DNA from 2 places in the Agromyces sp. LHK192 genome. Region 2 is predicted to be linked to the other one. Evidence: predicted binding sites of a transcription regulator. Region 2 holds the regulator's gene; the other holds the start of a gene.
The links. Region 2 encodes LexA, which represses DNA repair genes until DNA is damaged. Its sites were predicted from a motif close to TCGAACANNTGTTCGA; they were not measured.

Region 1: a site for LexA is predicted at 4,249-4,264, ahead of uvrA (excinuclease ABC subunit UvrA). Genes of this name have one in related genera too.

Annotation. Positions count from the first base shown of each region.
Region 1 is NZ_CP034753.1:2,184,265-2,189,811, forward strand. Features, by position in the region: gene uvrC (excinuclease ABC subunit UvrC) at 1-1,302, opposite strand, end outside; gene uvrA (excinuclease ABC subunit UvrA) at 1,305-4,193, opposite strand; gene uvrB (excinuclease ABC subunit UvrB) at 4,299-5,547, opposite strand, start outside.
Region 2 is NZ_CP034753.1:1,727,135-1,732,681, forward strand. Features, by position in the region: gene ELQ40_RS07690 (methylenetetrahydrofolate reductase) at 1-225, shown strand, start outside; gene metE (5-methyltetrahydropteroyltriglutamate--homocysteine S-methyltransferase) at 222-2,558, shown strand; gene ELQ40_RS07700 (alpha/beta fold hydrolase) at 2,686-3,459, shown strand; gene lexA (transcriptional repressor LexA) at 3,508-4,245, opposite strand; gene ELQ40_RS07710 (LysM peptidoglycan-binding domain-containing protein) at 4,525-4,890, shown strand; gene ELQ40_RS07715 (histidinol-phosphate transaminase) at 4,967-5,547, shown strand, end outside.

The sequences.
Region 1 (5,547 bases), 460 kb from region 2:
GCGAGGCAGCCCGTCCTCGAACACGACCATCGAGGCGACGATGTTCGTGCCCGACAGGTGCGACACGTCGTAGCACTCGATGCGGAGCGGGGCATCCGGCATCTCGAGCGCCTCCTGGATGTCCTCCAACGCTTGCGACCGGGTCGTGAAGTCCGCGCTCCGCCGGGTCTTCGCGAGCACGAGCGCCTGCTTCGCGTTCTGCGTCGCCGTCGCCAGCAGGGCCGCCTTCGGCCCACGCTGCGCGACGCGGAGCTCGACCTTGCGACCGGCCCGTTCGCCCAGCCAGAGCTCGAGCGCGTCAGCATCCTCGGGCGACTCAGGTACGACGATCTCGCGCGCGGGCACGAGTTCGTCGCCGTACGCGTGCTCGATCACCGACTCGACCAGTTCGCCGAGGGGCACGTCGAGCTCCTTGTCGACGTTCCACGATCGCTCGCCGCGGATGCGTCCGCCGCGGACGATGAACAGATGCACCGCGGCCGACAGTTCGTCGTGCTCGATGCCGAGCACATCGAGGTCGACGTGCTCGCCGAGGACCACCGCGCTCTTCTCGAAGAACGCCGTCGCGGCGTGGAGTTCGTCGCGCTTGCGCGCCGCGGTCTCGTAGTCCTGCACGGCCGCGGCCGCGCGCATCTCGCGTTCGAGGTCGCGCATGATGCGCGGGTCCTGGTTCTGCATGAACGCCACGAAGCGGTCGACGTTCGCTCGGTGCTCCTCGATCGTCACCTTGCCCGAGCACGGCCCGAAGCAGCGGCCGATCTGACCCGCGAAGCACGGCTTGCCGCTGGTCATGGCCCGTCGGTAGTCGCTGTCCTTGCAGGTGCGCATCGGGAACAGGCGAACGAGGATCTCGACCATCTCCGTCACGGCCCACATCTTCGGGTACGGGCCGAAGTACCTGGCGCCGCGGATGCCGCGCTTGCGCGAGACCATGACCCGCGGCGCCTCGTCGCCGAGGGTGACGACCAGGTACGGATAGGACTTGTCGTCCTTGAAGCGCACGTTGAACGGCGGTTTCAGCTCGTTGATCCACGTGATCTCGAGGTTGAGCGACTCGACGTCGCTCGCGACGACGGTCCACTCGACCTTCGACGCAGTGAGAACCATGCGTCGCGTGCGTTCGTGGAGCGTGTGGAGCGGCGCGAAGTAGTTCGAGAGCCGGGCTCGGAGGTTCTTCGCCTTGCCGACGTACAGCACGCGCCCGTCGGGGTCGATGAACCGGTAGACCCCGGGCCCGGTCGGGATCTCCCCCGGCTTCGGACGGTAGGCGACGGACCCGCCGATCGAGCTCGCCGGGAACATCGTCAACTGGCGACGTCGGCGCGCTCGTGCGCGCCGAGGATCTCGCGGAGGAAGAACCCCGTGTGGCTGTCGTGGTTGTCGGCGACCTGTTCGGGCGTGCCCGTCGCGACGATCCGGCCGCCGCCGGACCCGCCCTCGGGACCGAGGTCGATCAACCAGTCGGCGGACTTGATGACATCCAGGTTGTGCTCGATCACGATCACGGTGTTGCCCTTGTCGACGAGCTTGCCGAGCACCTTGAGGAGCTTGCGCACGTCCTCGAAGTGCAGGCCGGTGGTCGGCTCGTCGAGCACGTACACGCTGCGGCCGTTCGACCGACGCTGGAGTTCGGTCGCGAGCTTGACGCGCTGCGCCTCACCGCCTGACAGCGTCGTGGCGCTCTGCCCGAGCTGGACGTAGCCGAGGCCCACGTCGACGAGCGTCTTGAGGTAGCGGTGGATCGCGGAGATCGGCTCGAAGAAGTCGGCCGCCTCGCTGATCGGCATCTCGAGCACCTCGGCGATGTTCTTGCCCTTGTAGTGCACCTGCAGCGTCTCGCGGTTGTACCGCTGACCGCCGCAGACCTCGCACGCGACGTACACGTCGGGCAGGAAGTTCATCTCGATCTTGATCGTGCCGTCGCCGGAGCAGGCCTCGCAGCGGCCGCCCTTCACGTTGAAGCTGAACCGACCGGGAAGGTAGCCGCGCGCCTTCGCCTCGGTCGTCTCGGCGAAGAGCGTGCGGATCCGGTCGAACACGCCCGTATACGTCGCGGGGTTCGACCGCGGCGTCCGGCCGATCGGGGCCTGGTCGACATGGACGACCTTGTCGAGCTGGTCGAGCCCGGTCACCCGCCGGTGCTTGCCCGGGACCTTGCGGGCGCCGTTGAGCCGATTGGCGAGGACCCGGTACAGGATGTCGTTCACGAGCGACGACTTGCCGGACCCGGACACCCCCGTCACTGCGGTGAACACGCCGAGCGGGAAGTCGACGTCGACGTTGCGCAGGTTGTTCGCGGCGGCGCCCTCGACCGTGATCACGCGCTCGGAATCGATCGGCCTCCGGTGCTCGGGAACCGCGAGCTCTTTGCGCCCGGAGAGGTAGTCGCCGGTGAGCGAGGCCCGATTCTCCAGCAGGTCTGCGTACGACCCCGAATGCACGACCGTGCCGCCGTTGACGCCGGCGCCCGGGCCGATGTCGACGATCCAGTCGGCCATGCGGATCGTGTCCTCGTCGTGCTCGACGACGATGAGCGTGTTCCCCAGGTCGCGCAGCGCGACCAGGGTGTCGATCAGTCGCCGGTTGTCACGCTGGTGGAGGCCGATGCTCGGCTCGTCGAGCACGTACAGCACACCCGTGAGGCCCGACCCGATCTGCGTCGCGAGACGGATGCGCTGGGCCTCGCCGCCGGACAGCGTCGCCGCGGCACGGGCGAGGTCGAGGTACGCCAGCCCGACCCGGATGAGGAAGTCGAGCCGGAGCTTGATCTCACGCAGCACCTGTGCGGCGATCGCCTGCTCACGCTCGGTGAGCTCGAGCCGGTCCATGAACGCCCGCGCATCGGTGAGGCTCAGCCGCGAGACGTCGGCGATGCTGTGATCGTGGATGAGCACCGAGAGCACCTCGGGCTTGAGGCGCCGACCGTCGCACACCGGGCACGGCACCTCGCGCAGGTATTCGGCCCAGCGCGCGCGCTGCACGTCGGTCTCGGCCTGCGCGTACTGGCGCTCGATGTAGGGCACCACGCCCTCGAATCCCGAGGTGTAGCTCATGTCGCGGCCCCAGCGGTTGCGCCACTTGACCTTGACCTCGAAGTTGTCGCCCCGCAGCACCGCGCCCTTCGCCGTGCCGTCGAGCTCCTCCCATGGGGTGTCCAACGAGAAGTCGAGGTCGCGCGCGAGACCCGCGAGCAGCTTCTCGTAGTAGTTGTAGAGGCTCTTGCCCTGCGAGGTCCAGGGCAGGATGACGCCCTCGTTGATCGACAACGTCGGGTCGCCGAGGAGGAGCTCCTCGTCCACCGACATCCGCGTGCCGAGGCCCGAGCACTCGGGGCAGGCACCGAACGGCGCGTTGAATGAGAACGTACGCGGCTCGATCTCGGTGAGCTGGATCGGATGCTGGTTCGGGCACGACAGCTTCTCGGAGAAGGTCTGCCAGGCGTCGTCGCCGGCGAGGTCGACGTAGTTGATCTGCACCAGACCATCGGTCAGCCGCAGCGCGGTCTCGAGCGAGTCGGTGAGGCGGCCCAGGATGTCGGCGGATGCCACGAGCCGGTCGATCACGACGGAGATGTCGTGCTTCACCTGCTTCTTGAGCGTCGGCGGTTCATCGAGCCGGACCAGGTCGCCGTCGACCACCGCGCGCGAGTACCCCTGCGCGGCCAGGTCTCGGAAGAGGTCGACGAACTCGCCCTTCTTCTTCGACACGACGGGACTGAGCACCTGGAATCGCGTGCCCTCGGGCAGCTCCATCAGCCGGTCGGCGATCTGCTGGACGGTCTGCTTCTGGATGCGCTCGCCGCACACCGGGCAGTGCGGCACCCCGATGCGCGCCCACAGCAGACGCATGTAGTCGTAGATCTCGGTGATCGTGCCGACGGTGGACCGGGGATTGCGGTTCGTCGACTTCTGGTCGATCGAGACTGCGGGACTCAGGCCCTCGATGAAGTCGACGTCAGGACGGTCGACCTGGCCGAGGAACTGGCGGGCGTAGGCGGACAGCGACTCGACGTAGCGCCGCTGGCCCTCCGCGAAGATCGTGTCGAACGCGAGCGACGACTTGCCCGAACCGGACAGGCCGGTGAAGACCACCATCGCGTCACGCGGAACCTCGACGTCGACGTTCCGCAGGTTGTGCACGCGGGCACCGCGCACGCTCAGGCGGGAATGGGCATCGAGACGCGAGACTGGCACCTTTCGAGTCTACGGAGGGCCACCGACACGCACGGCGCCGTGAGGAATGCTCTCAGCGAACATACGTTCGAATCGCTGCTCCGTACTCGCCCCGCCGAACCGCGATCAGCCCAGGTGACCGGCCTTCTCCATCTGACGGAGCTCGCGCTTGAGCTCCTGCACCTCGTCGCGCAGGCGCGCGGCGAGCTCGAACTTCAGCTCGCCGGCGGCCTCGAGCATCTGCTCGTTGAGGTCGCGGATGAGGTCCTCCAGATCGTTCGCCCCCTCGGCCGCGATGCCCTCGCGACGGAGGTTCGGGACCGGAGCCTTCTTGCGGCCGGCGTCACGGCCCGCCAGCAGTTCGGCCGTGTCGGCCTCTTCGCGCGCCAGCACCTCGGTGATGTCCGCGATGCGCTTGCGGAGGGGCTGCGGGTCGATGCCGTTCACCCGGTTGAACTCGAGCTGCAACTCGCGCCGGCGCGTGGTCTCGTCGATCGCGCTCGCCATCGAATCGGTGACGACGTCCGCGTACATGTGCACCTGGCCGGACACGTTTCGGGCGGCGCGGCCGATCGTCTGGATGAGCGAGGTCGAGGATCGGAGGAAGCCCTCCTTGTCGGCATCGAGGATCGCGACCAACGACACCTCGGGAAGGTCGAGACCCTCACGGAGCAGGTTGATGCCCACGAGCACGTCGTACACGCCCGCGCGGAGCTCGCTCAGCAGCTCGACGCGGCGCAGGGTGTCGACGTCCGAGTGCAGGTACCTGACCCGGACGCCGGCCTCGGTGAGGAAGTCGGTCAGCTCCTCCGCCATGCGCTTGGTGAGGGTGGTGACGAGCACCCGCTCGTCGCGCTCCGCGCGGATCCGGATCTCCTCGAGCAGGTCGTCGATCTGCCCCTTGCTGGGTTTCACCACGATCTCCGGATCGACCAGCCCGGTCGGCCGGATGATCTGCTGCACGACCCCGTCGGCGATCCCCATCTCGTAGCGGCCGGGCGTGGCCGAGAGGTACACGGACTGACCGACGCGCGCCTTGAACTCGTCCCACTTCAGCGGCCGGTTGTCCAGCGCGCTCGGCAGCCGGAACCCGTGCTCCACGAGCGTGCGCTTGCGCGACGAGTCGCCCTCGTACATCGCGCCGATCTGCGGCACCGTGACGTGCGACTCGTCGATGACGACGAGGAAGTCGTCGGCGAAGTAGTCGAGCAGGCAATGCGGCGCCTCGCCCGGCGCGCGGCCGTCGATGTGCCGCGAGTAGTTCTCGATGCCCGAGCAGAATCCGATCTGCTCCATCATCTCGAGGTCGAACGTGGTGCGCATGCGCAGCCGCTGCGCCTCGAGCAGCTTGCCCTCGCGTTCGAGCTCGGCGAGC
Region 2 (5,547 bases):
CTCGAGATCGAACCGGATGCCTCGGCGCAGATGCGGATCGGCGTCCGATTCGCGGTCGAACTCGCCCGTGAGGTGATCTCCGGCGGCGCCCCCGGCCTGCACCTGTACACCTTCAACCGTCACGACGCCGTGCTCGACGTGATCGAGCAGCTCGCCCAGTCCGACCATGTCTCCGACCCCCGGCCCGCTGGGGCCGTCCACGAAAGGAACTCGACGCAACGATGACCACCTCAGCGTTCCCCAAGGGCACGATCCTCGGATACCCGCGCATCGGGCGCCGCCGCGAGCTCAAGCGCGCGGTCGAGGCGTTCTGGGCCGGCTCGATCGACGCCGCCGAGCTGGAGGCCCGCGCCGCCGAGCTGCGCGCCGCGAACCGCGACCGTCTCGCCGCGCTCGGCCTCGGCCGAGACGACTCGTCGATCCCCGAGTCGTTCTCGTACTACGACCAGGTGCTCGACGCCGCGATCGCGGTCGGCGCGGTGCCGTCGCGGTTCGCGCGGCTCGTCGCCGAGGACGGCTCGGTCGACCTCGCCGGCTACTTCACGATCGCGCGCGGCGAAGGCGAGGACCTGCCGCTCGAGATGACGAAGTGGTTCGACTCCAACTACCACTACCTCGTCCCCGAGATCGGGCCGGACACCGCGTTCAGCGCGCACGGCGATCGCCTCGTCGCGGAGTTCGCCGAGGCGAGGGCCGCGGGGTACCTGACGCGTCCGGTGCTCGTCGGCCCGGTCACGTTCCTGGCGCTCGCGAAGCCGGCCGACGGTGCGCCGGCCGGCTTCCGCCCGCTCGACCGGCTCGTCGACCTGCTCCCGGTGTACGGGCGATTGCTCGCGCAGCTCGCCGAAGCGGGGGCCTCGTGGGTCCAGCTCGACGAGCCCGCGCTCGTCAGCGAGAGCATCGACGCGCCGCGCGACCTGGTGCTCGAGTCGGTCGGGGCCGCGTACGACGCGCTCGGTGCCGCCGAGCAGCGCCCGGCGATCTTCGTCGCCGCGCCCTACGGCGGCCTCGACGACGCGCTGCCCGCGCTCGCCGCGACCCCGGTCGAAGCGATCGGCTTCGACCTGGTGAAGGGCTCGGTGCCGTCGGGCCTGGACCCGGCGACGGCCGAGTCGCTGGCGGGCAAGGCCCTGGTCGCCGGCGTGATCGACGGCCACAACATCTGGCGCGGCGACCTCGCGGCGGCATTCGACCGGGTCGAGGCCCTCGCGAACCTGTCCGGTGAGGTGTCGGTATCGACGTCGACGTCGCTCTTCCACGTGCCGCACGACGTCGCGGACGAGTCGAAGCTCGACCCGCGCCTGGTCGGCTGGCTCGCGTTCGCCGACCAGAAGGTCGGCCAGGTCGCCACGCTGGCGACGGGCCTGGTCTCGGGCCGTGAGGCGATCGGCGAGGCGCTGGATGCCGCAACCGCGTCCCTCGCCGACCGCGCCGGCGCCCCCGGGGTCCGCGTGCCGAACGTGCGCGAGCGGTTGGCCGCGCTGCGCGACGGCGACTTCAGCCGAGACGACTTCGACACGCGCGTCGCCGCTCAGGCTTCGCTCGAGCTGCCCGAGCTGCCGACCACCACGATCGGCTCGTTCCCGCAGACCGGCGACATCCGCCGCGCCCGTGCACGCCTGGTGAAGGGCGAACTGACGCACGAGGAGTACGTGCAGGCGATGCGCGAGGAGATCGAGCGGGTCATCCGACTGCAGGAGGAGCTCGGCCTCGACGTCCTCGTGCACGGCGAGCCCGAGCGCAACGACATGGTGCAGTACTTCGCCGAGCTGCTCGAGGGCTTCGCCGTCACCGAGCACGGCTGGGTGCAGTCCTACGGTTCGCGCTGCACGCGCCCCTCGATCCTCTGGGGCGACGTGTCGCGTCCGGAGCCGATGACGGTCGCCTGGTCGACCTACGCGCAGTCGCTCACCGCGAAGCCCGTCAAGGGCATGCTCACGGGACCGGTCACGATCCTGGCGTGGTCGTTCGTCCGCGACGACCAGCCGCTCGGCGACACGGCACGCCAGGTCGCCCTCGCCCTTCGCGACGAGATCGCAGACCTCGAGGCATCCGGCATCCGGGTGATCCAGGTCGATGAGCCGGCGCTGCGCGAACTGCTGCCGCTGAAGCGCGCCGACCAGCCCGCGTACCTCGACTGGTCGGTCGGCTCCTTCCGGCTCGCGACGGCGGGCGCCGCCGCCGCGACGCAGGTGCACACGCACCTGTGCTACTCGGAGTTCGGGGTCGTGATCGACGCGATCCGCGAGCTCGACGCGGATGTCACCTCGATCGAGGCGGCCCGCAGCCGCATGGAGGTCGTCGACGACATCTCGGCGAGCGGCTTCGACCACGGCATCGGCCCGGGCGTCTACGACATCCACTCCCCGCGAGTGCCCAGCATCGACGAGGTGCAGGGCCTGCTCGAGCGTGCCGTCGCCGAGATCCCGGCATCCCGTCTGTGGGTGAACCCCGACTGCGGCCTCAAGACGCGCGGATACGAGGAGACCGTCGCGTCGCTCGAGCACATCATCGCCGCGACGCGTGCGGTCCGCGAGGGCGCCTCGGTCGGCGGCTGACGCAAGCCGTCGCCGACGCAAGCCGTCGCCGACGCATTCCGCCGGCGAGCGGCGGTGCGCACGATGCACATCGTGCGCACCGCCGCTTGGCGGCTTCCGCTCAGGTCGGCGAGGTAGCGTGCTCGGCATGCAGCTCGCGGTGACCGAATCCGGGCGCGGTCCCCGTACGGCCGTCCTCATCCACGGCATCATGTCGGACTCGCGTGCCTGGCATCGCGTGACGGCCGAGCTCGAGTCGCACGGATTCCGGGTGTTCGCCGTCGACCTGGCCGGACACGGCCGCAGCCCCCGAGCCCGGCGGTACTCGCCGTCGGCCTGGGCCGACGACGTGGTCGAGACATTGGAGCCGCTCCTCGGCGGCGCCCCCGACGTCGTGATGGGCCACTCGCTCGGCGGACTGGTCGCGAGCCTCGTGGCCGACCGGCTCGCCCCGCGCGCGGCGATCTACATCGACCCGGCGTTCGCGTTTCCGGGCGGCCTGCGCGGACTCGCGTTCAAGCTCTTCTTCGCGATCGCACCGCGCCCGCGTCGGACGGCACTCGTGAAGATGAACCCCAAGTGGCACGCCGAGGACGTCGAGATCGAGCTCGCGACCCTGCGCGACTGGGACAAGCGCACGGTCCTCGGCTTCGCGGACACGCGCCCGCTCGTTCCTCCGGTGCGGCTGGTCGCGCCGAGCCTCGTGCTGCTCGCCGAGAAGAGCCTGCTCATCACCGAGCAGGTCGCGAACCGGATGCGTCGCCAGGGCATGACCGTGCAGACCGTGCGCGGCACCGGGCACACGGTGTTCCGCGACGACCACGCCGGGTTCATGGACGCCGTGCTGGGCTGGCTGCGGGGCCTTCCGGCGCAGGCCGGTCACGTCGGACCGCGGATCGGAGCGCCGGTCGGCGGCAGCTGATCCGGCGGAGGGGCCGTTCGTCGACGCCGGCGCCGGACGGGCCGGAGCTCAGACCGTGCGCAGCACGGCGACGACCTTGCCGAGCACCTCGGCGGCGTCGCCGAGGATCGGCTCGAACGCGCTGTTCCGCGGCAGCAGCCAGGTGTGGCCGTCGCGCTGGCGGAAGACCTTGACGGTCGCCTCACCGTCGAGCATCGCCGCGACGATCTCGCCGTTCTCGGCCGTCTTCTGCGAACGGACGACGACCCAGTCGCCGTCGCAGATGGCCGCGTCGATCATCGAGTCGCCGACCACCTTCAGGATGAACAGTTCGCCCTTGCCGACGAGTTGACGGGGGAGGGGGAAGACCTCCTCGACCTGCTGCTCGGCCGTGATCGGCACGCCGGCGGCGATGCGGCCGACGAGCGGGACCATCGCGGCGTCGCCGACGGGCGCGGCGGTCCCGATCGTCGGCACGCGCGCCTCACCGCCCGGCAGCTCGATGAGCACCTCGAGCGCGCGAGGCCGGTTCGGGTCACGGCGGAGGTAACCGGCGAGCTCGAGCTGGTTGAGCTGGTGGGTGACGCTCGACAGCGACGAGAGCCCGACCGCGTCGCCGATCTCCCGCATGCTCGGCGGGTAGCCGCGCCCGGCGACCGAGCGCTGGATCACCTCGAGGATCGCCACCTGCTTCGGCGACAGCGACTTGCGCCGGCGGGTGCCCGCATCGGGAGTGCGGTCGATGTCGGTGGTCACGTTGAGCCCCTCGTCACGGCCGTCGGCGGTCGGTGCCGGCGACGACCTCATCGGCGTCCATCGGCCGGATCACGCTGCTCGGCGGTCGATGTCGGTGGTCGGTGTTCGACTGGAGTCGGACATTCGAAACTGTATCCGCCGAACGGGCGAGCGACAAACATCTGTTCGAGCGTGTCGCCCGATCGGCAGCCGAGTCCGGACGGAGGTCGACGCTTGCCAGTTCGAACATTCGAAGATATATTCGGAACAGAGATTCGTATCCGGCGCTCCCGGCCGAGCGCCGGATACGGATCCAGCCGGGATCCACACACGGAGGGCACGGGAGGAATCATGAGCATCGCCAGCGCACCGACCGCATTCGACGGGCTCGCACCCACCGGAACGGCACCGCGGACGCGCCTGCGACTCACCCGTCGTGGGCGACTCGTGTTCACGACGCTCGGGGCGCTGCCGCTCGTGATCTGGACGCTCGTGTCGGTGCTCGGGTCGGGGCCCGCCGCCGCCGGGGGAGCATCCGGGGGCGGAGCGCTGCAGACCGTCACGGTCGGTGCCGGCGACACCCTCTGGGAACTCGCGGTCATGATCGCCCCCGACGACGACCCGCGCGAGGTCATCGCCGACATCCTCCGCATCAACGGACTCGAGTCGCCGATCGTGCAGCCGGGGCAGGAACTCGCGCTGCCTGCGGGGCGCTGACGGCAGTGCTCCCGGCGCAGCCCGACCGCACGTCGCAGGGCGTCCCACCTCTCGCGCCGCGTCTACCATTGAGCAGGTGACGAGTCTCGACGATCTCCCCATCCGAGACGACCTTCGCGGTCAGATGCCCTACGGGGCACCGCAGAAGGTCGTGCCCGTGGCGTTGAACGTGAACGAGAACACGCATCCCATCCCGGAGGCGGTCGCGCACGACATCGTGTCGCGCGTCGCGTCGGCGATCCTCGGACTCAACCGGTACCCCGACCGCGAGTTCACCGAACTGCGCGCTGCATTCGCCCGGTACCTCGGACACGGCCTCGCGCCCGAACAGGTCTGGGCCGCGAACGGGTCGAACGAGGTGCTCCAGCACGTGCTGCAGGCCTTCGGCGGTCCCGGTCGAAGCGCCCTCGGCTTCGCGCCGACGTACTCGATGTACTCGCTGCTGTCGGCCGGCACCGGAACCGCGTGGATCGACGCGCCGCGAGACGCCGACTTCGAGCTGACGCCCGAGACCGCCGTGGCGGCGATCCGGAAGCACGACCCCGACATCGTGCTGCTCTGCGCACCGAACAACCCGACCGGCACCCCGGCGTCGCTCGCGACGGTCGAGGCCGTCGTCGACGCCGCGCGGGGCATCGTCGTGGTCGACGAGGCGTA